One region of the Halanaerobaculum tunisiense genome, then DNA from elsewhere that is predicted to be linked to it. Evidence: riboswitches for the same ligand, from Rfam matches in the RefSeq annotation. Region 1 holds a riboswitch; each other region holds the start of a gene.
What was found. A riboswitch is a leader RNA that binds a small molecule or an ion and turns the genes downstream of it on or off. The one in region 1 is predicted to bind thiamine pyrophosphate.
Positions count from the first base shown of each region.

Region 2: another riboswitch for thiamine pyrophosphate. It lies ahead of thiS (sulfur carrier protein ThiS); the one in region 1 lies ahead of thiT (energy-coupled thiamine transporter ThiT).
Region 3: another riboswitch for thiamine pyrophosphate. It lies ahead of thiW (energy coupling factor transporter S component ThiW); the one in region 1 lies ahead of thiT (energy-coupled thiamine transporter ThiT).

Region 1 covers NZ_BAAHYI010000016.1:46,890-57,883, reverse strand. The annotation lists gene ACYQ3D_RS11930 (Gfo/Idh/MocA family protein) at 1-499, opposite strand, end outside; gene ACYQ3D_RS11925 (hypothetical protein) at 596-763, opposite strand; gene ACYQ3D_RS11920 (thiamine diphosphokinase) at 819-1,457, opposite strand; gene thiT (energy-coupled thiamine transporter ThiT) at 1,460-2,020, opposite strand; TPP riboswitch at 2,110-2,217, opposite strand; gene ACYQ3D_RS11910 (hypothetical protein) at 2,339-2,725, shown strand; gene lnt (apolipoprotein N-acyltransferase) at 2,751-4,229, opposite strand; gene ACYQ3D_RS11900 (ECF transporter S component) at 4,249-4,710, opposite strand; gene ACYQ3D_RS11895 (cell wall hydrolase) at 4,839-5,528, opposite strand; gene ACYQ3D_RS11890 (esterase/lipase family protein) at 5,633-6,493, opposite strand; gene ACYQ3D_RS11885 (YfgJ family double zinc ribbon protein) at 6,624-6,860, opposite strand; gene ACYQ3D_RS11880 (AIR synthase family protein) at 6,875-7,864, opposite strand; gene ACYQ3D_RS11875 (ECF transporter S component) at 7,879-8,397, opposite strand; gene ACYQ3D_RS11870 (DJ-1 family glyoxalase III) at 8,506-9,054, opposite strand; gene ACYQ3D_RS11865 (DUF1657 domain-containing protein) at 9,213-9,443, shown strand; gene ACYQ3D_RS11860 (hypothetical protein) at 9,575-9,796, shown strand; gene ACYQ3D_RS11855 (NAD(P)/FAD-dependent oxidoreductase) at 9,806-10,876, shown strand; gene ACYQ3D_RS11850 (hypothetical protein) at 10,973-10,994, opposite strand, start outside.
Region 2 covers NZ_BAAHYI010000009.1:63,742-74,735, forward strand. The annotation lists gene ACYQ3D_RS08985 (homocysteine S-methyltransferase family protein) at 1-2,182, shown strand, start outside; gene ACYQ3D_RS08990 (methylenetetrahydrofolate reductase) at 2,268-3,128, shown strand; gene thiE (thiamine phosphate synthase) at 3,226-3,840, opposite strand; gene thiF (sulfur carrier protein ThiS adenylyltransferase ThiF) at 3,842-4,453, opposite strand; gene thiH (2-iminoacetate synthase ThiH) at 4,468-5,568, opposite strand; gene ACYQ3D_RS09010 (thiazole synthase) at 5,570-6,340, opposite strand; gene thiS (sulfur carrier protein ThiS) at 6,342-6,545, opposite strand; TPP riboswitch at 6,654-6,754, opposite strand; gene ACYQ3D_RS09020 (DUF1385 domain-containing protein) at 6,880-7,647, shown strand; gene ACYQ3D_RS09025 (5' nucleotidase, NT5C type) at 7,661-8,224, shown strand; gene ACYQ3D_RS09030 (hypothetical protein) at 8,293-8,577, opposite strand; gene splB (spore photoproduct lyase) at 8,602-9,615, opposite strand; gene ACYQ3D_RS09040 (asparaginase) at 9,640-10,626, opposite strand; gene ACYQ3D_RS09045 (M42 family metallopeptidase) at 10,774-10,994, opposite strand, start outside.
Region 3 covers NZ_BAAHYI010000001.1:191,176-202,169, forward strand. The annotation lists gene gabT (4-aminobutyrate--2-oxoglutarate transaminase) at 1-54, opposite strand, end outside; gene asnB (asparagine synthase (glutamine-hydrolyzing)) at 447-2,288, opposite strand; gene ACYQ3D_RS00945 (PRK06851 family protein) at 2,716-3,828, opposite strand; gene ACYQ3D_RS00950 (SHOCT-like domain-containing protein) at 4,147-4,527, opposite strand; gene thiC (phosphomethylpyrimidine synthase ThiC) at 4,822-6,105, opposite strand; gene thiM (hydroxyethylthiazole kinase) at 6,515-7,303, opposite strand; gene ACYQ3D_RS00965 (thiamine phosphate synthase) at 7,383-7,784, opposite strand; gene thiD (bifunctional hydroxymethylpyrimidine kinase/phosphomethylpyrimidine kinase) at 7,774-8,562, opposite strand; gene thiW (energy coupling factor transporter S component ThiW) at 8,564-9,061, opposite strand; TPP riboswitch at 9,154-9,258, opposite strand; gene ACYQ3D_RS00980 (M14 family metallopeptidase) at 9,726-10,766, shown strand; gene ACYQ3D_RS00985 (YetF domain-containing protein) at 10,812-10,994, shown strand, end outside.

The DNA of each region.
Region 1 (10,994 bases):
CGCGAGCTTCTTGAGGAAAATCAACAATAAAGTTACTAATAAAGTAAATAACTTCTCCTATTTTTTTATTTGCTACTAAATCTCTTAGGATATTATTTTCTTCATTATAGCGAAAGTTCTCTGCTATTATAACTTCAATATCATATTCCTCACTGAATTTAGTATATTCTCTGGCTTCTTCTAGATTAGTAGCTAATGGTTTTTCACAGATTATATTGACTCCCATTTTAGCTACATCTTCAGAAACGGCAAAGTTTTGGGAAATAGGCACCATAATATCCACTGCATCCAGATCCTCTTGTTGAATCATTGTTTTATAGTCTTGATAGGCTTGTTCTTGACTAATCCCTACTAGTTGGGTAGCTTTTTTAGCTAAATCTAGTTCTACATCACAACAAGCTACAATTTCGTACTTATCTGTTAGTTTTTGATAAGCTGGCCAATGTAGTCGTTGCCAAGCTAGACCTGTTCCAATAATTCCTATTTTAATCTGCTCCATTTTACCACTCCTTAGTTGATTTATTATTAAGATAGGTAAAATAAAGCTTGATTATAATAAAAAATAAAAAAATTGGCTCTTAAGAGCCAATTTTTATTATTCATATAATACGTCATCAATCTCAATTGCTGTAAATTCAGCATCATTTTCAATACATTCCATACAATTATCACATTCCTTACTCTCATCTAAATCACAGATTAAACACTCACCACAATCAGTACAACTATTAGCAGGTGTTAGAATACATTCTTCTCTATCCAATTAAATCTACCTCCTATATTCGGTAGTTTAACATATCAGTAATTAAAAATAAAGTTTAGTGATTGATTATAACTAATACTTTCCCTTGTTTTAAACTTATTTTAGCATTTTTAGCTTGGATAGTATTACTAATAGTTAAACTAGAACCTCTAGTTAAAGTAGTCTCGGTTAAAGGATACTTAAACCCCTTCAAAGTAACTCCTTGAACTTGTTTAGTAAGTGGTAGTAGCGATACAGTAGCTCCTATTTGATCTGTGATTATTTTCTGATTAGTGATTAATTCAGTAGTTTGTTGACTGGTAACAAACTTAATCTCCACTGTTGGTGTTGATAATTTTTCTAATAGATAAAGATTAGCTAGTGTATGATCTAGTCTGTTCCCTACTGCTGCTAAGACAATTATTTTTTTATATCCCTTAATAATTAACTCTTCTAATAGTAATTGGGTATCAGTTTTATCCTTTTCTACTGTAAACTTTTTAAACTCTACTCCTAAAGTTTGATACTTTTGTTTTATTTCTTGAGTAATAGAATCTAAATCACCTATTATAAGATCAGGGGTTAGTCCTAATTCATGAGCATAGTTGGCCCCTCCATCTGCACAGACAACTTTATCTTCCGCTTGGATATAATTCTGATAGAACTCCTTTTCTCCAGTTAAAGCTCCATTCACTATAGCAATTACTCGTTTCATTACTAATTACTCCCTAATTCAAAAGCCGAATTATTAGTTAATGATTTAATCAAAATTAACATAACAACTATTGTAATAATAGTTTCAGGAATTAGATAACTGCTATTATAGATTGCAGAATAAAGCCAAACACTTTGTCCTTCAGGAGCGTATTCTCCAAAAAAGATAGCTCCTGCAATAAAATGAGATAAAAATCTTAAACTTCCTCCCAGTAAGACTCCCCCACTAACTAACCACCAATTATTTGCTAAACTTTTATCAGAATCTATCTGACCAACTACCCCTGCTAAACCTAATAAAGCATAAGCTACCGGATAATCTAGAATCAATTGGGCCCAATGAACAACAAATCCTCCTAGCATAGTCTGTAATAATCCATAACCGGCCCCTAATAAGACTCCATCTCTTAAGCTCCAGCGTAAAGCAATAAAGACAATAGGAATCATCTCTAAGGAAATAGAACCCCCTTGGGGCATTTGATATAACTTAAGATAATTTAAAATAACTGCTAAAGCTAAACCAATCCCCATTTCAGTCAATTTTCTAATTTCTAACTTCTGCATTAATTATTCCTCCTTTATTATTTACTGGAACATAAAAACTTATTCTAAAACAAAAAGACACAACCCCCAGCTAGGAGTTGTGTCTGCTTTAATAACAAACATAACTTCCCTCCGCTGGCCTTAACCAGATCAGGTTCAAAGGGTCAAGAGTTAATAACTCTTTCTCAGTTCTAATTAGAACTCCCCTAGTTAAACTATTAAGTTGCCTTACAATTAATTATAGCAAAATAACTATTTATTATCAACTTTAACAAATAAATAATTGATTTTAACTTAATTGATATGTTAAAATAATGGTAACTAATAAGGAGTGATAAAATGGATCCTGAATTAATTATTTCTATTTCTTTTATGGTAGTAGTTATTATAGAAGCTATTATTCTACTTAAAAATTTCTTTACTGATAAAGAGAAACAAATTTTTACTAAATCATTATTTAGATTTTTATCAAATAGCTTTATTTACGTAGCTGCTCTATTAATCTTTATTTCTTCTTTTAATAGTCAAAGTGGTTTGCAAGTATTAGGCTTTGAAAATTTAATGGAATTAACTTTAGGTCAGATAACAATCTGGATTATTATAATTGCTGATGTTGTTACTTTGCTTCTTTTAGGGGTAGGGGTAATAACTAATTTATTCAGCAAGGATCAGGAAGAATCTACTCCGGAAATCATCAATCAACAAAAAGCTAAAGAATTAACTTAATTACATATCATAGGAGTAGCTGATATCAGCTACTCCTATTTATATTTAGATAAGCTCTTAAAAGCAATAAAGCTAAACTAATTAATACTGCTCTCCCAAATAAGTAACCAAATCTCTGGTAGATAGTTGGAGAGCGAGCAGGAATTTTTAAGTCAAGATATAAACTAGTTGTAGTAAATAAATCAGTTCTAGTAATCACCTCTCCTTGGTCATTTATTAGACCACTAATTCCTGTATTACTAACCTTAATAAGTGGCACTTGATATTCGACTGCTCTAAAAATAGCTGCTTGTAACATCTGCCAAGGTGCTTTACTTTCTTGGAACCAAGCCTCATTAGAGATATTAATTATTAGGTCATTATTTTGATATAATTTATGAATATAAAAGGGATTTAAAATCTCAGAACAGATAGGATTAATCCAACTGATATTATCTAATTCAAAATCTTTTAATTTAGTTCCCGGAGTTAAATGATTTAAATTACTAGTAATAAAATCAGATAGTAGATTAGGATAGGGTACATACTCTCCCCAAGGAACTAATCTATTCTTACTATAGTATTTACTAATAGTATTATCTTCCTCCACTAATAAAGCACTATTTAGATAGTCTCCATCTTTCTCTATAAATCCTCCAACTAGTAAAGGAATTGATTTAACAAAATAAAAGGGAAATTTCTCTTGAGGATCATAATTTCTTAAAATGGCTGTTTCCGGCCAAATCAATAAATCTAAACCCTTCTCTTGTTTCATTTGTTGGTTGGTTAAGTTGTTGATCTTATTGATTATTTGGCCCTCTTTACTTGCATCTAATTTCATTTTTTGTGGGATATTAGGTTGAATTAATCCTAATTGCAATTCATCTATCACCTTTGTTTCTTGATTTAATTCTAAATTGCCATAACTAAAGATTAAACCAACAATTAAAATTGCTGTTAAAATATAAGTTAGTTTGTTTTCATTTTTTTCTTTTTTTAAACCTAAGTATAATATAACATTAACTAATGCAATTAAATAGCTAACAAGATAAAGGCCACCATACTGAGCTAATTGGATCAATTCCGGAATAGCACTTTGACTATAACTTAAAAAGCCAAATAAATACTGAAAAGAAAATAAAGTTCTTATATATTCCATTCCCGTCCAAGTCAAAGGAAGTATAATTACTAAAGAGATACTTAAATTCTTTTCTAATATTTTAGTTATCCAGGCAAATAAACCAAAATAAAGCCCAATAATTGAGAGTGCTATTACAAGTAATAACAAACAGATAAACCAAGGATAACCGCTAAAATTAATTAACGGATAAAATAACCACTTACCGCTAATTAATAAAAAGATACTCCCCATTAACCAACCTAACCTAAAAGCTTTGTAAGGTGTTTCATCCTCTAATCCATAACAGAAAGGAATTAATCCTAGCCAACTAATTAAAGCCCACTTAGGAAATTGGAAGGGAATGGCTAATAATACTCCAGTTATTACTGCTAATAAATAGGACATTTTAGTCTCTCCTTTTATTTCATATATCTATATCCGCTTTTTTAATTAATTTAATTAAGTAGATAGCTAATAGTCCGCCAGCTAAAGAAGTTAATAATTGTGGAATTTGCATTACTTTAGCAATTTTATCTGGTACTTGGACAAAGGATTTAACAGCATAAGCTAAAACTAAATACTTGAATCCTGCTGCTCCAGCAATTGCTAAATAATTATTAGTTCGTTTAGCTAAATAATAAACAACTACTAAACTAATATTACCTGCTATAATATATGGTGTCATAGGAGCTAAAGGAGCGGGTAAAATTCCTCTAACTAAAGCTATCCAAGGAGTTAAACCACCTACTAAAACACCACTTGTAACCCCTACTACACTAGTAGCTAAAAATAAAAACATATTTACTAATGGGCCTGTAATAAAAATAGGTAATCCTATCATTTGGACTACTAAAGTTAAAGCAGCTAAAATACCTGTTCGAGTAATCCATTGTGTTTGTTTGATAATTTCACCACCTTTCTATCATGGTATAATTCCTTATAATTTATTATTATCCTGTTTAAAATTAAAAATTAATCAAAAAAAGAAAAAGAGGACACATTAATGTGTCCTGGTTACTTTAACTCAGCAAAAACATGATTACCGATCTCTTGAACTTTAGTTGTATTTTCAAAAATCCAACTTGATGTAGCAGTAATAGGATTATAATAATAAAGAGAGCCATTGGTAGGGTCCCAACCATTCAATGCATAATTTGCTGCTTCATAGATATTATCATCAACCTTATAAAGTTCTACAATAATTTGGCCGTCTAAAACTGCTGAAAAAGCATAACTACCACCGATTTTTTGGTAAACAACACTATTTATATCATTAGGAAACTCAGGACTTTTTACTCGATTAATAATTACTGCAGCTACAGCAACTTGGCCTTTAAAAGGTTCACCACGTGCTTCACCATGAATTGCTTTAACTAATGTCTTAAATTCCTGATCTGTTAAATTTAATCTTTTTTTTTGGTCGGGTTGATCAATGCTGACTGGAGCTTCTTGAGCTGCTGATTGATAAGGATTACTAACATCATTTTGATCTGGTGGATTAGCTTCTCCATCTGATTGACCAGTTACAAAAGAAAGAAAGAATAAAGATAATAAGCCTTTGATAGCATCTAAAAAATTATTTGTACTTGCTCCATCACTAGCATAAGCAGGAATGATTAATATGCCCCCTGCTATAAAAGGAAATATGATTGTAAACAATAGCAAATATGTGATTAATTTATAGTATAATGTATTTAGCTTCATTTTATAACCCCTTTTTCAGTTATTGCTACATCGTTAAATATATTTTCTCTTATTTATTCAAAAAATGCAAAGGTAATTATTTGTATTGATAACAGTCTTCTCCTCTATTTTCCTTTGCTAAGTGTCCATTCAATTCCTTTAAAAGTTCCAGGATGGAATAGTAAATCCATATGAGTTGCTTCTACTGCTAATCTAAAACCAAAGTGAGGTGTATTATAATTAGCTTGATTTAGTTCTGCAATAGCATCTTGCCATTCCTTATAAGGAATGGCTGAAGAAATACGAACAAAACCTGGACCGCCTGAATCAGTAGCTCGGGGACTATCTAATTTACTAAAAAATTTATTTGTATCAACTGCCCCTAAAACCCCCCACTTTTTATAATTCATATCTTGATTTAATAATGTCCAATCTTGTTGAAGTTGATTCAAAAACTGGCTATCTTGTGATAAATCCTTCAGTTGTCCTATAATTCCTACTGAAGTAATTACTCCTTGATGGGGAGTCCCTACAGTTAACAATTTGTGGACTTGGTTCCAATTCTCTTGTTTTAGTGACATATATCTACGAGCTACTAAGCCTCCCATGCTATGTGCTACTAAAATTACTTTATCTTTATTTGTTATCTGAGTAATTAAATCAATAATCTTATCTAATCGTTGAGCATATAGATCTAAATTACCAAATAACGATTCTTCAATAGGATTAATTGTATAATAAGAAATACTCCAAATCCAACTTTTAACTTCTTCTCCATAGTAATTGTGGTATACTTTATCTTCTTCAATGTATCTCATTTCATAGTAGTTTTGATTACTAATTATATTAGCTATTTGTTGCCAAGCCTCTACTCCTTTAGCAATACCATGAATAAAAATAATAGGATAATCAACTGTTTGGGAACTATTTAATATTTCTTTCCAATTTTCTGGTTTCAAATATTTTTTATTAGTGATTGTTATCACCTCTTTTAGTTTATTATTTAATTTATGTATTTTTTTATTTATTCCTTTATTATTTTTATGTTCATAAGTGACTATATAATAAATGACTATATTTATAAAAATATAAATGAACCAGAATTAACTGGCTCATTTATTCAAAGTATTCAGTCTCTATTTTCTTTTTAGGTCTTAATTCATTACAATTATTGCAGAAGAAGCTAATACTACCACAACCTTTAATTACTTCTACTTTTTTACCACATTTATCACAAAATTTTTTTGCTTCTTTAAATTGATAGGGAGTATAATCAGCACAGTATTTACAAAAATAATTTTCTTCCCCTGCTTCTATTTCTCTTCTCATAATATTATTACACTGTTTACAAATTGCTTCTTTTATAGCTATTCCTCCTTAAGTAGCCGCCATAATTCATCTTTAGGAGCAGAATCAATTATTAAATCTTCTTTTGCAGTTTTAACAACTCTCTTTTCGGAAATAATATTTCCAATAATAGTAGCTTTAATTCCTGCTTGAGATAATTTGCTAACCAATTTATCCCCTTGAGAAGAAGTTAAGAGCATCATTCCGGAACCAATTAATTGGTAAGGATTAGCCTCTAAAGCATCAGTAATAATTTTAGTAGTTTTATGTACAGGTAATCTCTCTTTTTCAATTCTAAAGCCTACTTCTGCAGTAGTTGTCAATTCATATAATCCTCCGTATAAACCACCTTCAGTAACATCATGCATAGCATTAACTTCTAGTTTAGCTCCTAGTTGTCCTTCAGGAACTACACTTAAATCATTAGCTAAATCTAAAGCTGATTCTATTACTTTTTCTGTAACTCCTAGATTAATCAACTCTTCTTTATAAGTACTAGCTAAAATAGCTGTACCTTCTAATCCTGTCCACTTAGTAACTATAATATCATCTCCTATTTGCGCTCCACCTGAAGTAATAAATTTATCTTTAGTAGTTTTTCCAATAGCAGTACATGATACTAAAGGCTGGTTGACTATATCAGTTACTTCAGTATGTCCACCTAAGACATCAATTTTCAATTCTTTAGTTGCTTGATTAATATCTTCTACAATAGCTATTACCTCTTCTTCTGTAGTCTCAGGAGGAATTAATAAAGCTTGTTGAATCCCAATTGGTTGTGCTCCATTAGCCGCAATATCATTACAAGCTACATTAACTGCTAAACTGCCCATTCCTTCTTCTAAACCTGTAATAGGGTCAGTAGACATTACAGCTACAAATTCACCAAAATCAAGTACAGCCGAATCTTCTCCTACTTGCGGGCCAACTAAAACTTCCTCTTTTTGTGTAGAAAGTTTATCTAATACTAATTTTTTTAATTGATTGATCCCTATCTTACCTGCTTGCATATTTATCACCTTTCTTAATTACTTTTAATCGATTCTAATAAATCCGTCTTTAGAATAGCATAAATAATAGGAAAAGCAATAATAGCTCCTCCGATAGCTTGCCCTATATTCATTGGGATTTCTGCTAAAGGGGCTATAAAACTTTTATATAACGCAGCTTCTCCTAAATAATAACCAGCTACCATCCAACTTCCCCCTACTAAAGCAGCTATAATATCTTTTCCTCTTAAAGAGGTTGTAGGTTTCTCTCTATAAGCTAGATAACCAATAATCCAACCTTCTAAGCCTTTAACTAGTAATGTTATAATAGCAAATTGAGGATAGCCTAATAAAAGATCTGCTAATGCTGATCCTACTCCTCCTGCTATTAAACCTACTTCTGCCCCAAATAAAATAGCAGCTAAATAAATCATACTATCACCAGGATGAATATATCCCTGCGTAGCAGGTACTGGAATTTTAATAGCCATAGTTGCTACTGCTACTAATGCAATTAATAAGCCATTTATCGCTAATTTTTTAGTCTGCTTCATAGAATAATCCTCCTTATAAATTTACAGATTAATCTAATATTAACATATAATTAAGTTAGAAGCAAAATACCAGACAATAGTTAAACTGTCTGGTATTATCTAGAATCTTTAAAAATTAGTTAACATATTTGATTTAAGTTTTTTAACTTTTTCTTCTCTTACTAAGTACTTAACAACTTCAAGAGCAAATTCTAAAGCAACACCTGGCCCTCGTCCTGTAATTAAATTATCAGCAGTAACTACTCTATCTACTTGATAATCACAAGATGGTAAATTACTAGCAAAGCTAGGATAACTAGTAACAGATCTATCCTTTAATATTCCAGCCTCTTCTAATACAATTGGAGCAGCACAAATAGCAGCAATTAAATCATTATTTCGATCTAATTTACGTACTATATTAATCACTCGTTGATCATCTCTTAAATTAGCAGCTCCTGGCATTCCACCTGGTAAGATAATCCCTGTTACCTGATTTAAATCAACTTGATCAATATTCTTATCAGCTGTAATAGTAATTCCGTGATCTCCTGTTACTTCTAACTTATCAAGGGCGACTGTTTCTACTTCAACACTAGCTCGTCTTAAAACATCGATATTAGTGATAGCTTCAATTTCTTCACAACCATCAGCTAAAAGAATAATTACTTTACTCATTTTATCCACTCCTTTCGGTTTATTATTACCAAATACCTGTTATGTTTTTCTAGAATTAAAGTGGAAATCCTTTATATATCTACCTGATTTAACTTGTTATATTTTCTTAGCTAGAGGTTATTCTAATTTATAGCATAACAAAGGAGGTAGTTAATAATATGACAGTTGGTGATCAACTCCATCAAACATTAACTAGTGTAGAAGGAGCAAAAAGTAATTTAGAAAGCTTTGCTTTAAGTACTAATGACCAACAAGCTCAACAGATGTATAATCAATTAGCTCAAGATTTAGAGAATGTAACTAACCAACTTGAGAATAGAGTTAATTATGTTGAGCAGGAAGAACCATCTTATAAAGCACGACAAACTGAACAACAAAAACAACAATAATAAAACTACTCTTTCCCCCTGGGAGTGATTCTTCTGCCCAGGGGTTATCTATTTCAGAATATAATGTATAATTTATACTTAACTATTACAGAATATATAATACTAATCTCTTTAATAAAAGGAGAATACATATGTTAAAATTAATTGACTTTTTTACTAGTAAACTAATTAATCTAATCTTATATTTATTGATAGTTTCTTCTTTATTAGCTGTTGTCTATTCTATTTATCAGATTATAATAGAAGCCAACTCTTGGCAACAATTAACTAAAACAATTAATAATTTAATAAATCAAGTCCCCCGATTAAATAGCTATAGTAATCAATTCTATAATTTTTTTAATCCTTTATAAAAAGGAGGAATTAAAATTAGAATTGCTATTATTGGAGCCGGAATTAGTGGTCTAACAGCTGCCTACAAATTAGAACAAGCAGGATATTCTCCAGTTTTATTTGAGAAGGAACATAAAGTAGGCGCTAGATTTGTTAACGGAGAAGCAATGATGCATCTAATCAATTTACCAGTTACTGATGCATTCTATCACTTAAGCCTCAATCATGAATTACCCTTGCAACCAACATTACCTATTAGAAAGATAGAGTTTTATGGGCCAACTGAAAGCGCTACTATTGTAGGAGATATAGGCTATATTAACTCACGAGGAAATCATGAACGTTCACTAGAAAATCAACTAGGTAAACTAATCACTAGTAATATAAACTATAATACTGAACCTGACTACAATACTCTCAAAAACAATTTTGATAAGGTTATTATAGCTACTGGTGACCCAGCTACTACTAAAAGACTTAATCAGTGGCACCAGACAGATGTCTCAGTTAAAATTATAGGGGCAACAATTGAAGGAAAGTTTGAGGCTACTACAGTTAAAATGTGGTTAAATCATAATTTTGCTCCCCAAGGATATGGTTATATGCTCCCTTTAGGACATAAATTAGCTTCATTAGCTATTGCTACTCCCCATGATATAGTAGATTGGAAACGACTATGGCAGAATTTCTTAAATCAACTAAACTTTGATTTTAGAATTAAAGATACTTTTCAAATTGATAAATACGAAATTGGACAAAGCAAAACTCAAGAATTTAATAATACATATATTATAGGACATGCCGGAGGTTTTGTTATGCCTTTCTTAGGGTTTGGTCAGTTTACTTCAATAGAAAGCGGTATCTTAGTAGCTCAAGCTATTAATAGAAATCAAAATTATAATAAATTAACTAAAAACTTTCAGCAAGACTATTATACATCGCTTAAGTTAAGAAAGTTATTAGCCAAATTATCTAATCCTCAATATGATAAATTAGTTAAAGGACTCAATAATAGAACAGTAAAAAAAATGTTCTTACAAAGAAAAATCAATTTAGCTAAACTAGTTGGTTGGTTAAGTATTCCTATTAGTTGGTTGTAATAGTTTTTTATTGTTCATAAGTGACCAAGTTTAAAGTGTACTTATTATCTAAAATAAAAGCCTCCATAAATATAAAGGGAGGCTTTGCATAAATACTTAATTCAATCTAATACTATAT
Region 2 (10,994 bases), on a different contig from region 1:
ATTAGCAGACCAAATTAAGGCGATTAATCGCCAAGGAGTTAAGTTGGCCCAAGAAGTAGCTAGTGAAGCCTTTATTTCAGCCTCTATTGGGCCAACTGGTAAATTACTAGAACCAATTGGGGAACTATCCTTTCAAGAAGCTTATGATGCTTTCGCCCACCAAGCCCAGATTCTAGCAGAAGCTGGAGCTGATCTGATTAATATTGAAACAATGACTGACCTACAGGAAGCAAGAGCAGCTGTGATTGCTGTTAAGGAGACCACCTCCCTTCCTGTTATTGTGAACTTAACTTATGAAGAAGAGCTAAAGACAATGACAGGCACAGACCCTGAGACAGCAGTTACTGTTTTTACAGCGCTAGGAGCAGATATAATAGGGGTTAACTGTAGTTTAGGTCCTGCTAAGTTAGTTGATATTATAGAAGCTATGGGCCAACATACCGATCTTCCTCTGTGTGTTCAGCCTAATGCTGGCTTACCAATCTTAGATGAAAATAATGAAACTGTATTCCCTATGTCAGCTGCGGAAATGGCCGATTATATTTCTGACTTTATAGCGGCTGGAGCAAATATAATTGGTGGTTGTTGTGGTTCTACTCCGGAGTACATAAAATTAGTTAAAGAGCAAGTAACAGAAGTTAAACCTAAAAAAAGGACGACTTCTACAGAAGCTAAATTAGCTAGCCGGAGTAAGACGGTAACTATTAGTGATAATCTACCGACGCGGATTATTGGCGAACGGATTAATCCTACTAGTCGCGATGAATTATCCACTCAATTAGCTAAGCAAAATATGGAGCTTGTGGCCCAAGAAGCTACTCAACAACTAAAAGCTGGAGCGGATATCTTAGATGTTAATGTTGGGGTACCTGAAATTGATCAAGCGCAGGCAATGAAGTTGGCCCTGGGAACAGTCCATAATGTAGCTGATATACCTGTCTCTATTGATACAACTGATCAAGAAGTCTTAAAAGCAGGACTCCAACAAGTTGTTGGGAAACCACTAATCAATTCCGTAACTGGTGAACAAGATAGTTTGGATAAAATCTTACCTTTAGCTAAAAAGTATGGAGCAGCAGTTTTAGGATTGACTTTAGATGAAGATGGGATCCCCTCCACTGCTGAAGGACGGTTAGAGATCGCTCAAAAAATTGTTCAGCAAGCTCAAGAAATTGGGATCAGGCGAAAAGACATCTGGATTGATACTTTAGCTTTAGCAGCTAGTGCTGAACAGGATAAAGTCCAAGAAACAATCCGGGCTATTCGGTTGATTAAAGAGAAGTTAGGAGTAGCTACAGTATTAGGAGTGAGTAATATTTCCTATGGTCTACCAGCTAGAGAACAAGTCAATACCACCTATTTAGCTATGGCTATTCAAGCTGGATTAAATGCTCCTATTATGGATCCTACTAGTCAAGCTATGCAGGCTACTTTAAAAGCTAGTGACTTATTAGTAAATCGTGATCCTGCCGGAGATAGATATTTAAGTGCCTATACTAATCAACCAACAGATACAACTAAAGATCCAGCCCAGGAAAATGATCCAGAAGATAGTGATCTAGTAACTCAGATCCACCAGTCTGTATTAGAAGGGGCTAAAGATAATATAAATAAGCAACTAGAACTAGCTTTAGAGAACTGCTCTGCTTTAGAAATTGTTAATCAGGCTTTGATCCCCGGAATTAAAGAAGTAGGTAATAAATATGACGCAGGAACTTATTTCTTACCTCAGTTAATGATGGCAGCCGAAACAATGCAGCAGGCATTTTCTAAGCTAAAACCCCTGTTGGCTGAAGCAGATCAACAAAAAAATTTAGGTACTATCCTCTTAGCTACCGTTAAGGGAGATATTCATGATATTGGGAAGAATATTGTTAAGATTATGCTCCAAAATAACGGTTTTGAGGTCATTGATTTAGGAAAAGATGTTCCTACAGAGGAAATAATCAATCAGGCTAGTAAACCAGAAGTGGATGTCGTTGGTTTGAGTGCTTTAATGACTACTACTATGCCCCGTATGGAAGAAATCACAACTAAACTTAAAGAAGTAGCTCCCCAGACTAAAGTTTTATTAGGCGGAGCAGTTGTTACAGAAGATTATACTACTAATATAGAGGCTGATGGCTATGCTGCTAATGCAGTAGAAGCAGTTAAACAAGCGACCAAACTAATTGAGAATTGATAATTTACAGTTAAAACATTTTAAAAATGTTAATCTTGATTTCAACTATCAATTATAAACTAACATTGCGAAGGGAGAATTGAGTATGTTATTAAAAAATAAATTAACTAATAAAGATTTTATTATTACAGCAGAACTTACTCCACCTAAGGGAACAGATTGTAAGACAATGTTCCAAGTAGCCCAGGATTTAAAAGGAAAAGTTGATGCAGTTAATGTAACTGATTCACCAATGGCTAAAATGAAGATGAGCTCTATTATGGCCGGCCACTTTATTCAAGAAGAAACTGGATTAGAGGTTATTCCTCATGTTACTTGTCGGGATAAAAATATTATAGCTTTACAAGGAGAATTGCTAGGAGCTTCTAAACTAGGAATTAATAATATCTTAGCTATTACAGGCGATGATCCTACTCAAGGAGATCATCCCCAAGCTAGCCCAGTTTTTGATACCAATTCAATAGGAGTCATTGATACAGTCCAGAAATTAAATCAAGGGGCTGATACTAATGATAATCAATTAACAGGTGTTACTGATTTGACAGTAGCTACAGCTGGAAACCTAGGTGCTGATGATTTAGATGAAGAGATTGAGAGATTAGAAACTAAAGTCGCCGCTGGAGCTGATTTTATTCAAACTCAACCAGCATATGACTTTGAATTGCTAGAAGAGTTTCTAACTAAGACTAATCATTTAGAGGTACCAATCTTAATTGGGGTCTTACCACTAACCAGCTATAAGATGGCTCAGTACTTAGATGGTAATGTACCAGGAGTTGAAATCCCTTCTTCAGTATTAGAACAAATGAAGGGGCAAGGAGTTAAAAAAGGAGTTGAAATCTCTAATCAGTTTTTACAAGAAGCTTATGATTTAATTGAGGGGATTCATATTATGTCAGCTAATCGGTCTGATATTCTCTTAGATATATTAACTGAAATTACTTAAATAAGTCAGTGTAAGTGTGAGAATCAGTGTGAGTAGAATTCAAATAATTTGTTGAATTTGACTTCACTCACACTCACACTGATCAATGATTTTAATATTATATTCTTTCTCTAATACTTCTAATTTTTTCTTTTATATCTTTGGCACCTACAATTTCTGTTACCATAGAAATGTAGTTGGCCCCTATATCCTTTACCAGATCTACATTATGTTCTTTAATTCCTCCAATTGCTACACAAGGAAGATCAATATTTTTTACTACATACTCTAAATACTCTAAACCAACTGGGTCACAAACATCTCCTTTGGTATCTGTCTCAAAGATAGGGCCAACTCCTATATAATCTGCTTCCATCTCTTGGGCAGCTTGAGCTTGCTCAGGACAATGAGTAGATAGACCAATAATCTTGTCTGGCCCTAACAGATTTCTTACTTCTTTAACTGGTAGATCCTCTTGACCAATATGGACTCCGTCAGCTTCAACTGCTAAAGCTAAATCTACATCGTCATTAATAATTAGACTAGCTCCTGCTTGAGTAGTTAGTTCACGTAACTTTTTACACTCTTGATATTTATAAAGCATCTTCTTCTCTTTTTCTCGATACTGAATGATCTCTATTCCAGCCTCTAACATTTCCTTTACTACCTCGATATTGCTTCTGCCTAACGAATACTTTTCAGCAGTAATACAGTATAAATCAGTATTCAACATTTTACTTTCCCTCCAATACATAATTTAATATAATATCAGCCTGTTTAGCAGCAGCAATATTAACTTTAGGAGACATAGGTGGAACTTCTTCACTTACTTCAGTTTCTAAATCACCTACTAAATAGAAATTCTCTTTAACCCTTTTAGTTTTTATGTCATCTCCCTCTCCCCAGCCAGCTAAACCAGCAGCTGACACGAGCAGTTTATTAGAGTTCATAAATTTTTCTGCTAATAATTTCTTACTTGTTACTTGATCAAATGCTTCAACTACTATGTCACAAGAAGTAAATAGTTGGGCTGTATTCTGAGAAGTTACCTTTGTATCTTTAATCTCTAAATTCAAGTCAGAGTTGATCTGTAATAGATTCTTTTTGAGTGCTGCTACCTTCTTTTCTCCTACTTGATCTCTAAAATAAAACTGACGATTTAGGTTAGAATATTCAATAATATCAAAATCAACAATCACAAAATTCTTAAAGCCAGAGCGAACTAGATTAAAGGCACAATTAGATCCTAAACCTCCTGCCCCACCAATACCAATAGTTACCCCTTGAATTTCATCTAATTGCTCTGTGGTTAATGATTGTTGTAAAGATTCTTCAAACTGATTTATTTTTTTATCCTCCATTAAATCCGTTGCCAATCTTTAAAGACAGGTTGATATCCTTTTTGTGTTAACATATTTTTTATTTGGCTTACTTTTCTATTATCAGAGGTAGCAAATTGTTTTGTCTCTGTCTCTTGCGTATAGCCACCTACTGCTGTAGATGATTCAGCTGATAGTTTAGTAACTCCTAAAGGCAATAGATCATTTCTCAGTTGAGCACTTTCTCGAGTTGAAATATTAATTCCTACTCGTGGTAAAAATAATCTATAAGCTAACATAATCTGAACTAAGCTCTGGTTATCAACAATTGAATTAGGTTGGTAATTACCTAGATGGGGTTGTAATCTAGGAACAGATAGACTGATTTTAGCTTCTAAATAATTGTTCTGCAAATATTGAGCATGTAATCCAGCAAAAAAAGCTTCTTGGCGCCAATCAGAAAGTCCTAATAAAGCACCAATGTTTACTTTTCTCATTCCAGCTTGACAACCTCTCTCAGGAGCATTTAGCCTAAACTGATAATTCTTTTTTGGTCCTGTAATATGTACTTGATCATATATCTCTTCATTATACACTTCTTGATAAATGGTTAAACCATCCACTCCTGCAGCAATTAATTCTTCATATTCTTCAACTTTTAAGGGATAGATTTCTATTGCTAAAGAAGGAAAATAATCTTTAAGTACCTCAATAACTTCTTTCAAATAAGAAATAGGAGCATGTTGTCTTGATTCACCAGTTAAGATCAGTAAATTTTTCATGCCCTTCTTAACAAGAAGTTTTGCCTCCTTAGCTACTTGATCTAAGTCTAATTTACTACGTTTGAAATCGTTAGTAACACTAAAACTACAATAAGCACATTGATTGACACAATGATCTGCCACATAAAGTGGAGCATATAGGGTCATAGTTTTACCAAAGTGTTGTACCGTTAATTGATGGGCCAACTGAGCCATCTCTTCTAAATAATCACTAGCCGCTGGAGCTAATAAGGTTAAAAAATCTTTTTTGTTTAAATTATCTTTTTCTAGAGTTTCTTCTACATCTGCTGCTGTTACTTGATTGAAAAAACTGGTAAAAGAGAAGTCTTTAAATTGAGTATAGGTATTATAAAAAGTCATATTACTCACCTAAAAATCCTGTTAGTGGTGAAGAAGCTGAAGCCTCATCCTTAACTCTTCCTGTTCCAGCTAAATAAGCATGTCTTCCTGCTTGAACAGCTTGATTAAAAGCTTTACCCATAGCTACTGGATCATTAGCAGTAGCAATAGCAGTATTTACAAGTACAGCATCAGCTCCCATTTCCATAGCTTCTGCAGCTTGTGATGGCTTTCCAATACCTGCATCAACGACAATTGGTAAGTCAATTTCATCAATTAAAATCCTAACTAGTTCTTTAGTTTTAAGACCTCGATTAGAACCAATAGGAGCTCCTAAAGGCATTACTGCTGCTGCTCCTGCTTCTTTTAGTTTTTTAGCTACCATAAGATCAGGACTTACATAAGGCAGTACCACAAAACCTTCTTCGGCTAATATTTCTGTAGCTTTAATTGTTTCTTGGTTATCTGGAAGCAGATATTTATTATCAGATATTACTTCTATTTTGATCCAATTTCCACACCCAGCAGCTCTAGCAAGCTTAGCAATTCTAACTGCTTCTTGAGCAGTCCTGGCTCCAGATGTATTAGGCAATAAAATGCAATCATCTGGAATATAGTTAATTACATTCTCCTCTGGTGTATCGAAATTAACTCTTCTTAAAGCCATAGTGATCACTTGTGATCCAGCAGCTTCAATTGTTTCTGGAATTAAATTTTGGTCAGCAAATTTACCAGTTCCAGTAAATAACCTATTCTCTAACTTCTTATCACCTATAATTAGCTTATCAGACATATTAACATCCTCCTCCTACAAACCTTAATACTTCTAATTGGTCTCCATCTTGTAAAGTAATGTTGGCCCATTCTTCTCGGGAAATTATTTCTTGATTATATTCTATTACTAGCTTATCCGGATCTAAATTTCTAGCAGTTAGAAAATCAATTAATGAAATTTCTGTTTCTAATGTTTCCTCTTCTCCATTTAAAGTTATTTTCATCTCTACCCTCCTTTCATTCAGGTGAATAATTATAAGATATATATTGTTGTTTAATTAAAAAAAGGGGGCTTCCCTATAAATGTAAGGAAGCCCCCAGAGGTACATAATTATCTTTATTACCAGCTTCCCTACGCTAGTATTACCTAGGTCAGGTTACAGGGTTGGAGTTAAACTCCTCTCAGCCATCTAAGGCACCCCTAGCTTAATTATTTGATTGTGCCTATATTATATCAATTTACCTAAATAATATCAAGAAATAAATTTATCTTACTAAATCATTGTTGACATCTAAGGATAAAAAGAATACACTATTTAATAGTTGGGGGTGAAATTTATGCGCATTGGAGGTCGAGCCTATAAAAATGGGGTAGCTTTATTTGGAGAACACTACTCTGTGAAAGCTTATTATCAAGAAGAAAGACTAGTCTATCAAGTAGGTAGTAATGCCTTAGCTGATAATAAATTGTATCAATTAGCCAAAAAGATTCCTATTTTAAGAGGGGTTTTTAGTCTTTTATTCTCGTTGTACTTTTTCTTTAAAGAAGCTGCTAGTCAGCCTAAACGTTTTTGGCCTATTTTGTTATTAATATCTGCTGATATTGCTTTAGAAACTTACTTTATTTTATATCCTGCTAGCAGTAATCAAGTGGTCAATAGCATCTTCTTTCTACCCTCAATCTTTTATTGGGGGTTATTAGTGGTCTTATTAATCACTTTACGCCATACAGTATTCCAGGAAGTCTTTAAATTCCATGGAGCAGAGCATAAAGCAGTTAATTACTATCAATCCGAGTTTAATAGTGATATAGCCTCTCATTCTCGTCTAGCTAGACGATGTGGAACTAATTTAATAGCCTTATATCTAATTTTAACCTTTGTTATAGAATATTTTGGATTAGGGTTTAACCTGTATGCTCAAACTCTATTATTATTAGGGGTAGCTTATGAATTATTATTATTTATCCCCGACAGATTATTATCAATTCCCTTTTTAGTCCAGCGATTCACTACTGTTGAACCCGATGCTAAACATTTACAAGCAGCCGAGGCAGCACTTAATCTATTGCTTACTAAAGAACAAGAGAGAGAATCAGCAGCTTAATTGGAGGGATATAATGGGACATGTACTTGGGTTTGATATTGATGCTGTTTTAACTGATGAAGGTAAAGGCAGTGCTAATATCTGGCACCAGCGGATCTGTAATTATTTCGATTTAGAAGAAAAAAAGAAACAAGTTTATGACTTTACAAAAGCTTATGATCTTCAGTTAGAAGAGATAGAGGAGTTTATGGAAACAGAAGGTGGAAAAATCTTCGGACAAGTAAGTCCTTATACTAAAGCTAAAGAGGTTTTAACTAACTTACAAAAACAAGGTAATCGGATTATTTTAATTACTGCTCGAGAAGAGAGATATAATGATGTAACTCGGCAGTGGTTAGCAGAACACGAAATCCCCTTTGATAAACTAATTCACAGTCAAGATAAAGCTGCTAGCTGTCAGCAAGAAGATGTAGAAGCATTTGTTGATGATAAGTTAAAGAATCTACTAGCTATTAAGGAATTAGAAATTCCTGTGTTTTTAATGGATATGGATCATAATCACCATTACGAAGGAGCAATTCCTCGAGTGCATACTTGGCAGGAAATAGAAAAGAAAATAGAGGAAATCTTAAAATAATATGTGTGGGTGTGAGGAATGAGTGTGAGTTTACAGTCACTCATTCCTCACACTCACTACTGACACTATTATAATTTATGATTTATATCTTCTAAATTATCCTTCATATCAATTAGTAATAAAATCAACTCACTGCTAGCATATAAGAATAAACTCTGGAATAGACCAAATAGAATAGGAAATAAAGTATTAAAAAAGGCGATAATTGGATTCGGATGAGTTTGTGGCCCCATGTTAGGATTCTGGATTATATTAACAAAAGTAACCAATAAAGTAAATAATAATGCGAAACCAGCTAGTACTTTAAAAGCAATCGAGATAATTCGTAGTGCTTTGTACTCATTAATTGTCATCAACCCCTTAAAAACTAATTATTTTTAAGTAAAGTACTCCACTTCTGCTTTGGGGAATAATTCATTTATTTTAGCAGTAATGAATTCTTTTAATTCTGTAGCCTGTTCTTCCGGATAAACATACTTCCCAAAACCTTTATGGTGATATTTATCTTTATTTAACTCTAATTGAGAATTAGGAAATCTCTTTTCAATTAAATTCTTAGAGCGGGTGCTAAAGCGATGCATAATCAATTCAAAAGTCAATCTTTCATCTTGAGGATTTACTAACTCCTGTTGGAGTTGGTTTAATAATTGAGAGTAATCCTCTTGCCAACCATCATAGATCATTAGTGGAGCTAAAATAAAGCCTAAAGGATAATTAGCTTCTTGAATCTTACCTGCTGCTTTAATTCTTTCCTCTAAATCAGCAGTCAAATGTTCAAAGGTATCTATTACATACTTACTATTAAGACTAAATCTAAATCTAGTATGACCATTATGCTCTAAATTTAAAACAGGTTCTACATTAGCAAATTTAGTAACTACTCTTAACCGCCCTTTGGGCTGCTTAGCAAAATAGTTAATAATTCTTTGCAGCGAACCTGTTAAGTGCTCAACAGCTACTGGATCAGAAGAACTACTAGCTTCAAAGGTAACAATCTCCCCGTGCCCCTTTCTAATATGCTTTTTAACAGCCTTTAAAATTTCATCTAGATTAACATAAACTCTCACATAGGAAGCTGTACCTAAATTCTTAGCCAAATAACAGTACTCACATTTAGCCGGACAACTAGTGCTAGTTACTAATCGATAGTCAGCAGATGGTTGACAAGATTTAAAATTAAGTGTCTTTTTAACCCCAACTACTAATGTTTCCTTATTCCAATTAAATAAAGCCGGAGGTTCCATATCTTCTTCAGCTCGGACTCTATTATGCGATTCTATATAATCTATAGGGATTTCCTGGTTGCTAAATTGCTTCTCTATCTTTTTACCTAGTGGATAATCTAAGGCATCATGTTCTATTAAGACTCGTTGTGGTTTAAATTGTTGCATTTGCTCTACCTCCTATTAAATTAATTACGTTTTCAGTTCTAAATTGATAAATTCTCTAATCTCTGGAATAGATTTGTCTTGACTTAATAATAACATTAATAGTAATCTAGCCTGGGCACTAGTTAAATTTTCACCAAAAATTAAATTTAAATCAGCAATTTCTACTTCCCCAGCCGAAGCTCCATAGAGATTGTAGACTCTACCTTCTCGAGCTCGAGAAGTGATTACTACTGGAACTCTTTTCTTTTTAGCTCGCTGGAGACCAGGAGTCACCTCGTAGGGTAAAGTGCCTACCCCAAAAGCTTCAATTACTAACCCTTGACAACCAGCATCTAAAGCTGCTTGGATTAAATTATCAGTGCTACCAACACCTAATTTGATAATCTCTACTTGGTTAGTTAAAGAGGAGGTTTTAACTGTTACTTGGGGTTTAAGTGAAGCAAAATAATGGACTCCACAGTGATCAATAGTTCCTAATGGCCCATGGTGTAAAGAAGAAATAGCCTCTAGTTTATTAGTATGGGTCTTAGCTACAAAACGAGCAGCATGAATTAAATTATTAAGCACAACTAAAACGCCTCGATTCTTACTATGAGGCTCTAGAATTGTTTGTAATGATTGAATCAGATTAGCAGTTGCATCCGAACTAGGTTGTTTAAAGCTACGTAATGCTCCTGTGAGAACTACTGGTTTAGGATGATTAATCATTAAATCAAGTAAATAAGCTGTTTCTTCTAAAGTATCTGTCCCATGAGTAATTATTACCCCACTGATATCATCTTGAGCTAAAGAATTTTCTACTAATTGAGATAACTCCAGAATTGATTCGGGCTGTAACTGGGAACTATCCAGATTAGTATACTGGATTAATTCCAGTTGGGCCATACTTTCTAGTTGAGGAATCTGTTGTAACAAATCTGCACCTGATAATTGGGGTACCATCTGGTGAGTTGTTTCATCTGGGCCCATGGCAATAGTACCACCAGTAGTAATAATCTTAATTTTTTTCATCTTAGCCTCTCCTTTATAAGAGTTCTTACTAATAAATTATGCAGGCAGGTTCTTTATAATTCTAATTAGACTAGATAATTATTATTTTTTAGTACTAATAGAAGAGATATAAATAAAAAAAGGCCGCCTTATGGCGGCAAATAAAATTTATAATATTTGTTTATAACTACTAGTTAGTAGCTGATTTAATAATTTAACTCCATTTTCTAGATCAGATATATCAATTATCTCTGATGGAGAATGGACATAACGGGCGGGAATAGAAATTGCTCCTGCTAAAACACCATCTTTAGTTAATTGCATACTTCCTGCATCTGTACCGCCAGCCTGGAGTACCTCTAGCTGGTAAGGTATCTCGTTAGCTTGGG
Region 3 (10,994 bases), on a different contig from region 1:
TTCCATTAATTCTTTCGATTTTGGCCCTGGCAATTCTGTCTTTAAATTAATCATTTTAATCCCTCCTAAAATTTAATTGCATTTATAAAATTTGTGATAAAAATTCATTAGTTCGCTTTTGTTCTGGAGAATTAAAAAATTTCAATGATTTTTCACTTTTACTATCATCTGATCCAAAAAACCAGCACTAGTTACTAATGAAAAAATAACCAAAAGAATCTCACCACAAAAGTTTTTGATTTGAAAATTTTAACTTACTCCTTATAAAATTATCTCATGTGAGCTTATTGTTAAGTTCATGTTAATTATAACCTTATTATCTCTATTTGTCAACTCTTCTGCTGTATTTATTGGGGTTGATTATTACTCAATTAACATATAACTTACATAGATTTATATTAAATAATACTGGATATTAAAAAAAGTCCCCTGAAAAGGGAACTTTTTTAATCAATCTTGACATTATATTCTTGTAACCAAGTATTAATCTGTATTAAATAAGCAAATAATTGAGGTAATCTCATTAACTGGCCAAACCAAGGAATATCAAAATCCTGATCTGCTGCAGTAAATTGACGTACTGTATCCTCATCAATTAAATCATGTAATGGAGCATTAGGATTACTTAAAATATCTAACAACCAATTTTTCGTAGCTTCAAAATAAGCCGGATCAAAGGTCTTAGGATAAGGATTTTTAGGTCTGGTTCTAACACTCTCAGGTAACAGCCCCTTAAGAGCAGCTCGTAAAATACCTTTTCTCATCCCACCATAATTCTTTAGCTCCCAAGGAATATTCCAGACATATTCAACTAAGCGATGGTCACAGAAAGGTACCCTGACTTCCAAACTAGTATACATACTCATTCTATCTTTGCGATCCAATAAAACTGGCATCCACCGAGTTAAATTAAGATACATCATCTCCCGCATCTGAGCATTCTTAGCATCTTCACCTGGTAACCGAGGAACTTCAGCTAATGCTTCTTGATATCTTTGGTCTAAATATTCACCTGGTTTAACTTCTTTTAGAACATCAGAGTCAAAAATCTGTAACCTATCATCTATTCTTCTCGACCACGGAAAAGTATTAGCCTGTAAGGCTTCTTCTCTATAATACCACGGATAACCGCCAAATATTTCATCAGCACACTCACCTGAGACTGCTACTGTAAAATCCTGCTCAATTTCTTGACAGAAGAGATATAAAGAAACATCTATATCAGCCATTCCTGGTAGATCGCGCGCATAAACTCCTTTTTTTAAGCCCTCTACTAATTTAGAATTAGGAAGTATTACATCATGATGTTTGGTAGTAGCATAATCAGACATCAATCCAATCCATTTACTATCAGGGTCTGGTTGGAAATCATTAGCTTCAAAATGTTCTTCATTACCTTCATAATCTACAGAATAGGTATGTAGTTGGCCCTTATCAGCTTCTTGTAAAGCATTACTAGCTACAGATGTAATAGCACTAGAATCAAGTCCGCCAGATAATAAAGCACAAATTGGAACATCAGATACTAATTGCCTTTGGACAGTATCAACAAATAACTCTCTAACTTTACTAATTGTCTCTTCTACATTATCTTCATGAGGCTTGCTTTCTAATTTCCAATATTGCCTTTTACGTAATCCGTCCTGATCATACACTAAATAATAACCTGGCTTTAACTCCTTAATTCCTTTAAAAACACCATGCCCTGGTGTTCTGCCGGGGCCAATAGCCAAAATTTCAGCTAATCCTTCTCGACCAATCTTGGCTTCTATATCAGGATGAGCTAATAAAGACTTCAATTCAGAACCAAAAACAAGACTAGATCCAAATCTAGAATAAAATAAAGGTTTAACTCCAATTCTATCTCGAGCCATATATAATCTTTCTCTTCCCACATCCCAGATGGCAAAAGCATAAATTCCATTTAAATACTGGGCACATTCTAGCCCCCATTCAATATAAGAAGTTAATAATACTTCTGTATCAGAATGACCAGTAAAGGTATAACCACGTTGTTGTAATTTGTTACGTAAATCAGATGTATTATACAATTCTCCATTATAAACCATCACATACTTATTGCCATTTTTACTTTTAACCATTGGCTGCTTGCCACCAGTCGGATCAATTACAATCAATCGCCTATGAACTAAACCCACATTTTGACTAATCCAGTCTCCACTTTCATCTGGCCCTCGTAACTGAAGTGTATCCTCCATCTTCTGTAATACGTTATGTCGATTAGTCAAATCTTGCTCCCAATCTATCCAGCCAGCAATCCCACACATAATAGTCCCCTCCTTTTAATAACTAATCATACTACTCTTATGTTAAAAATATTAAAAACTTAACATAACATTAACGTGTTTAACCATCAGAATGAAACATAATTGATATAAAGTGGCACTTTCGTGCCACAGCTATCAGCTGTCTGCTATGTGTCGTGTGCTAATTCAAATTCAAAACCACAGATCCAGTTCAATTCCTTAAAACATAGTAATCTTAAGGGTTAGATTTTGAATTTAAAGGTTTTGAATTGGCTGATAGCACACAGCACACGACACACGACTGTGTCACCTCTGGTGACACAATATGTCAATATTATTCCACTTTGAATTTATTTGTTATATCTTATGCATGAAAATGATATTTGTTATCAATACATCTAAAAAATAAAAAAGACGCCTGTTAGGCGCCTTTCAAAGAATATTTAGCTTAATCTAAGTAACCTCTCCTATCAGCCCAATCTTTAATCCTATTAGTTACTTGTTGACGTCTGTCATCAATAGCAGAAAAATCCATAGCTTCAACATAGTATCCCTCTAATTCATCATGTAACTTTTTAGCTTTTCGTAACTCCTGCGATGCCTTATTTATTACCTGTTTATAATGCTGTTGAGTATTATCAATCTGTTCCTGATTTAAATCTATCACTTGCGAATCCACACATTCTACCATATCAACCACTTTATCCCTATCTCCAGCTGGATCAATTACATGAGGAGCCGTACCATCAAGTATAGCTACACTTAACTGAGGAATTATAATTGCATCCACACTTTCCGGATCAAAAGAACAATGCAGATATTCTACAGCAAAGCCTCTTTCGCGAGCTGCTTGGGCTACTTTTTTATTCATAGTTGATTTGCCAGTTCCTGGCCGACCTTTAATAATATATCTAGTCTCTAAATCAGAAGTTAGGCTATCAAAATAATTGATCACTCCACTAGGGGTAAACGCACTAGCAAAAAGATGTCTTTCTTGCCCTAAACTAGATGTTAACTCTTTATCACCTACAATCTCCTTAATCAACTGTTGTGTTTTTAAATTAGCCTGTTGAAAGTCCATACCTTCTAAATAATATTCTTCCCACCGATCATGAATCAACTTTGCCTCTTTCAAGTAAGCATAACTTTTCTCAAATACCTTCCAAATTACATCATTAAGAGTTACGATTTGATCTTTATAGCCCTCTAAAATAATTCTATCCCAGTACCGCCCTAAATTAATAATTTCTTCTACTGCTCCAGGGTACTCTGGATCAATTAAATGTGGGGCCGTACCATCCAACATAGCTACTTTCAAACTAGGAATGACTAAACCATCTAGAGATTCACTATCTGAGGAACACCAGTGGAATTCAATATCATATCCCTCAGCTACAAACTCCCGACCTATCTGTTTCATAAAGGTAGACTTGCCTGTTCCTGGCCCACCTTTAATTACAAAAATTAATTCTGCTCCTTGAGGTAAGTACTCATAGAAAGAATAAAAACCTTGGCAAGTATTACCTCCTGGGAAATAATTTTTAATCTGTCCTTCAGACATTGTAGTTCCCTCCCTTTGAATTCTACTATAATGATTATGCTACCAATTCATCTCTTATAACGTAATTGATATAAGGCTTCACTTTTTAATAAAAAGTAATTAACAAAAAATTACCAAAAATTTCATTTGAACAAAAATCTGTTGCTATCTTATTAGTTTTATTCAATCTAGGTATCCAGGATATTCATGTTAGCCCTAGTATCCCTGAGTTTTTATCAAAAAAATTGGAAACTCACAAGAAGATTTAGAAAAAATGTTAAGCTAATCCCTTAATTTAATATGAAAAAAGCCTCCTGCTAAAAGTTCAGGAGGCTTTTTTCATGCAATATAGATTTCCACTTTTGTATCAGATTGCTGGTCATAATAGTCGACTAATCTTTTATTCTCTATATTATCTTTCATAGAACTAATAATTTCTCTTAAATCTATATCATAATCTCTTCTTAGTTGGGCAATTATATCTTCGGCTAATAAGCTACTACTTAACTTAGCTAAATCAAGCGGTATGTTAAAATTAAATCTTAGTTCTTCTGAGTCCCAAATTTTAATCCAAAGATGATTCGTTTTATTTACATGTGTCTCTTCTACTTTCTGGGGCTGAGAAACCTCTTCTATATTGCTTAATAACTTCATTGCTTCTTCAGCAGTCAGCTGATCTTGCTCTAACATTTTAAGTATTTTCTTTTTTTCCTGCTCCACTTTATCCCTCCTTAATTATCTTTTTCAGATACTATATCGCTAGCAAAACATCCACTATTAAAATAATAAACCAGAGGGGATTCCCCCCTGGAACTATATCTTAATAGTCACCGCCTAATAGCAATAAGATTAAAATCAGGAATACAATAAATACATAGTTGTCATCATATCCCATGATTTCCCTCCTCTCTTATTAGGTTCAATATATAATATGAAATCCGCTTAGAAATGTGCGAAATTTATACCCCAAAAATAAAAAGAAGCTGGTATAAACCCAGCTTCTTAAAACTAAAACTACAATGCTTTTTCTACTATTTTCATGGCACAGAAAGATCCACACATTGTACAGGCATCTTCCTCCTGCAAATTTTGATTATGGTCTTTTCTTGCTTCCTTAGCTGTATCAGAATCAATAGCTAATTCAATCTGTTGCTCCCAATCTAAATTTTTTCTTGCTTGAGCCATTTTTAAATCTCTGTCTTTAGCCTGTGGTAATCCTTTAGCCACATCGGCTGCATGAGCAGCAATTTTAGTAGCAACAACTCCCTCTTTGACATCTTCAATACTTGGTAAACCAATATGTTCAGCTGGCGTTACATAACATAAAAAATCAGCTCCACAACTAGCAGCTAGTGTACCTCCAATCGCAGCATTAATATGGTCATAACCTACCGCAATATCTGTAACTAAAGGGCCTAGCACATAAAAAGGAGCATCTTTACATAATTCTTTTTGCAGCTGTATATTAGTCTCTATCTGATCATAAGGTACGTGTCCTGGCCCTTCTACCATTACCTGTACTTCGGCTTCTCTAGCTCGATCAACTAATTCCCCTAGAATCAATAGCTCATGAATCTGAGATCGATCAGTAGCATCAGCTAAAGAACCTGGGCGCAACCCATCTCCTAAGCTTAAGGTCACATCATACTCATAAGCTATCTCTAGTAATCGATCATAATACTCATAAAGTGGATTTTCTTCTTCATTATGTAGCATCCAACCAGCCATAAAGGATCCCCCACGACTGACTATATCAGTCACTCGTCCTTCTTCTCTTAAATGACGTAATGTTTCTAACGTTAAACCACAATGGACAGTAATAAAGTCAACTCCTTGCTCAGCCTGATCTTCAATTACAGCAAATATATCCTCTACTGTTAGATCAACAATAGCTTGATCATCTCTTAAAACTTCTACAGTAGCTTGATATAAAGGAACTGTACCCAAAGGAACTTCACTCATAGCCAAGATTTCTTGGCGAGTCTGCTTAATATCACCACCAGTTGATAAATCCATCACTGCATCAGCTCCTGATTTAACAGCTACTTTTAGTTTTTGCAATTCTTTATCCAGATTAGGGTAATCTTCTGAAGTCCCAAAATTAGCATTAACTTTAGTTGTAAGCCCTTTTCCAAAGCCATTAGGATCTAAATGTTGATGATTCTTATTAGCTGGAATAACAATAGTTCCCTCCGCTACACTCTGTCTTACAAACTCTACTTCTACTTCTTCTTTAGCTGCTACTTGTTTCATTTCTGGAGTAATTTCTCCTGCTCTTGCCTTAGTAACTTGAGTCATTATTAATCCCTCCTAATTTATTTAATTTACAATTAACAATTGATATAATGCTTCACTTTTTAATAAAAAGTTAGCAATAAAGATTCAACAGCTAGTTCGGAAAAGCTTCAAGGTAGCTTTTTTCCGAGTAACTTTTATTGAACTATAAAAGTTACCAAAAGATTTCCAGGGTAGAACAATCAATGCTTCCTACGGTTAAAAAGTTACTTAAGTTATTAAAAAATAGTAGTTCATATATTACTTGTTTATTTTAATCACAAGTCGCAGATTGTTCTACTTAAATTAAACCAAAGCAACTTTTTGCAGAATATTAAATTAGGTTAGCCTTATTTTTAAGCAGCGAGCTGTAGATGAGTTTGAAAAAATTCCGGAAGTGAGAAAACTCTTGCCTAGTAAACCACATTTTATATCAATTAAGCTCTACTATTTTCTGATTAGCTTCTAAGTCCTGATCACTCATCTCGCTAACATTATCTAATAAAGCTACCTTATAACTCGCTGGCCGACTAACTTCTTGACTAGCTTTTTCTCCGGCAATCCCATAAGCTGCTACAGCCTGTAAGGAAGCTTCTAAATAATCATCACCACCTCCACAAAAGACGCCTAAAGTGCTTCCCAACATGCAACCTGTTCCCACAACTTGGCCCATTAAAGAGTGACCATTTTTTACTTTATAGACTTGTTGGCCCTTAGTTACAATGTCCTCAGTACCTGAGACTACTACTACTGTATCTTGCGCTTGAGCCAACTCTCGAGCACTATCTACAATTCCATCATAAGCTCCTACAGATTCTACTCCTTTAACTTCAGCTTGGCCCCCAGCTAACACAGTAATCTCTCCTTTATTCCCTTTAATTGCTGCAAATTCAATCTTTTCTAATAAATCTAAAGCTACATTAGTTCTCAGTTCAGTAGCCCCCACTCCTACAGGATCAAAAATTACTGGAATCCCTAATTTATTTGCTTTCTTTCCAGCTCTCAACATAGCAGTCACTTGATCATCATCTAGCACACCGATATTCAATACCACAGCAGCTGCTGCTTTTGCCATTTCTGCTACTTCTTTTTTGTAGTGAGCCATTACTGGTAACCCACCCCAATAAAGAGTAATATTAGCCGAATCATTAGTAGTTACATAGTTAGTAATGTGGTGAATAAGTGGTTTTTCTTCTTTAATCTTAGCAATAATATTTTTCATCTTCGCTTCCTCCTTGTTTCTATTGATCTAAAGTAATACATATTTATCAGCATAAACATAATCAAATTTCCTTCTATAATTAAAAATCTCTAACAAATATATTCTTCAAATTACTAACTCGCTCTTTAATATCTTCAGCCTGAGTTATAGCACTAATCATGGCTATTGTATCTGCTCCTGCTTGGACTACCTCAATAATATTTTCTTGCTTAATCCCTCCAATAGCTACCAGGGGAACATCAACCTGACTACTTACTTGTTTTAATCTCTCTAATCCAATTCTTCGACGATTCTCTTTTAATTTTTTAGAAGCTGTACTATAAATAGCACCAAAACCTATATAATCCACTCCAGCTTTTTCAGCTGCTAAAACCTCTTCTAAATTGGAAGTTGATAATCCAATTATCTTTTCCGGTCCTAATAAATCTCTAGCTACTTTAACTGGCAGATCATCAGCATACCCCCTCCTTTTAATTACCAAGTGCTACAAAATGGTCAATAGGATTATTACCTTCTCCTACCTGACAACCTGACTTAATAGCTTTAGTAATATATTCTTTACTTCTTCTAACTGCCTTTTCTACACTATACCCTAAAGCTAAATTGCTAACTATAGCTGAAGATAAAGTACATCCTGTACCATGAGTATCTGTAGTATCAACTCTATCAGCTGTAACTTCAATAAATTTTGTTCCACCATATAATAAATCTCGAGCTACATCTCCTTCTTGATGACCTCCTTTAATTAATATATAATCTGCTCCTAATTGAAATAATTCAGTAGCTAACTCTTCTAAACTAACATTCTCTCTAAGATTTCTATTTGTTAATACTTTAGCTTCATTTAAATTAGGAGTGATTACGCTAGCTAACGGAATTAACTTTTTCTTTAAAACACTTACTGCTTCATCAGCCAATAATAAATCACCACTAGTCGCTACCATAACTGGATCAACCACCAGATTACTAACTTGATACTCTTTTATCTTAGCAGTAATAGATTCAATAATCTCACTAGTAGCCAACATACCAGTTTTAACAGCAGCAAAATCTAAATCACTGCATACTGAATCTAATTGTTCTCCTACAAAATCACCACTTAAGGCCTGAAAATTCTGAACCCCTAACGTATTTTGAGCAGTCACAGCTGTAATTACTGAAGCTCCATAAACACCAAAAGCAGTCATTGTCTTTAAGTCAGCCTGGATCCCTGCCCCACCTCCAGAATCAGAACCAGCAATTGTTAATACTTGCTTCATATTAATACCTCCTTCTTATTTTGCTAACTATCTCATTTGTTTCTAAAACCTGTATAATTAAATAACCAAGCAAACTACCTCCTACTGTACTGACTAAAAAAGGAACCACAAAGAAGAATACTGCAACTTCCTGCCCCATTAAAAATCTAGCAATAGGATAAGCTAGAGTTCCTCCTAGGATACCTGTCCCAAATACTTCACCACCTAAAGCATAAATCTTATTTTTAGTTAAATTATATAAAATACCAGCTAACAAAGCACCTAGCATACTACCCGGAAAAGCTAATAAAGATCCCACCCCTAAAATATTTCTCAATACTGAAATAGCAAAAGCATTTAACAAGGCAGTTCCCGGGCCAAATATAATTGCCGACAAAATATTAATAGCATGTTGAACAGGAAAACACTTAGCAATTCCTACAGGGATATAAATCAAATGTCCTGTAATAGTTCCAATTGCCACTAACAAGGCAGATAAAGCAAGTTTTTTTGTCTGCAAAAAATCCCCCTTCCCAAAAACAAAAAAGGCACAGCTCCGTAAGGAACTGTGCCTTTGATTTAATAATTAAAATACTACATCAGTAGTATACTCCAACCAAAAGCCCACTTCCCTACGCTAGTATTATCTAGGTCAGGTTCAAGGGACTAGAATTTAACCTCTATCTCAGCCCAATATGAGCGCCCCTAGTGGTCAATCAATATTTAATTGTTGTATGTTAATAGTATAATACATTCAAATCATTTTGACAATCAATTAATCAAATTTTTATTCTAGCGAAAAATTCCTGCCTAATTAATAAAAATTATTATTAAATCAGAAAATAAAATTATTATCCAAACTTAATTTGGATATTATAATAATTAAGAATAATTGATATATTGTGTCACCGCAGGTGACACAGTCGTCAGCTGTGTGTCGTGTGCTATCAGCTAATTCAAAACACTTAAATTCTAAATCTAAACCCTTATAATTCCTATATTCTAAAGGTTTGAACTATATCTATGGTTTTGAATTGAAGAATTTGACTTCCTACGAGTCCTTTGGACTCTCCGTGAAGATCTGCTCACGACACACCCTACAGGTCTGGAAAACAGACCTTTCGTAATAAAAACCATTTGCAGACAGCTGATAGCTGATATAAAGTGTATTGGAGGAACCTATCTTGAACCCAACTAAAAAAACTTTTATATGCTCACTATTTCTATTTATTATTTTATTCAATCTAAACGCCTGTCAAAATAAGCCCAATAAAAATGAAACTCCGAATCCAAAACCGAAAACAACTCAAGATATCATCAAACCAAAATCCAATTATACTTATAGTAACCTACAAAAACAAATAAATAAATTACAAAAAAACTATGACCAACTAACAATATCTACAATTGGCCAATCTATAGCTGGAAGACAACTTCACCTATTAAAACTAGGCACTGGTGAACAAAAAATTGCAGTAGTTGGTGGAGTCCATGGAAGAGAAAATATGACTTCCTTACTTCTTCTTAAATTAATAGAAGATTATGTTCAACAAACAAAGAAAAATAACAAAATCAAAAACTATGACCTGAATAAAATATTAGACCACGTTACCTTTTATTTTATTCCTATGTTAAATCCAGATGGTATAGAGATAGCTATCAATGGTCTCACTAATCTAGAAAATAAAGTAAACTCACAAAAATTCTATCAAAGAGCAAATGAAAGAAATACTGACTTTAAACACTGGAAAGCAAATGCTAGAGGAGTTGATTTAAATAAACAATTTCCAGCTGACTGGAAAAAAATAGAATCAGAAGATAAAGCTCATTTTGCTCATTATAAAGGGCCAACTCCTGAGAGTGAGCCAGAAAGTAAAGCTCTAGCTGACTTAACAAGACAAGAGGATTTTGCTACTATAATAGCCTTTCATAGCAGCGGCCAGGTTATCTACTGGTACTATAACCAAACTGGTCAACAGTACAAACGAGATCAACAACTAGCTAATAAACTAAGTACGCAAAATAACTATCAACTTGTTTCGCCAGAAGAAAGCGACATTCCAGCAGCTGGTTACAAAGATTGGTTTATTACTAAGTTTAACCGACCAGGTTTTACTATTGAAATTGGAGAGAAAGATAAAGATAAGCCCTTGCCAGCCCATAATCTAGATGATTACTTTAACAAGAATAGAACAGTTCTATTAGAGTTGGCCCGGAATCTCTAATAATATAGACAAGACTGATTAAGAATAACAACGTGAGGTGAAAAAATGGAAGAAACAATTGTAGTAATTACTAGAGGAATTATCAGCTTCTTTACTCTATTAATCTTTACTCGAATCTTAGGTAAACACCAGATTAGTCAACTTACTTATTTTGATTATATAGCAGGTATTACCATTGGCTCTATTGCTGGTTCGCTAACTACCCAACTAAATACTAATGCTTGGCCT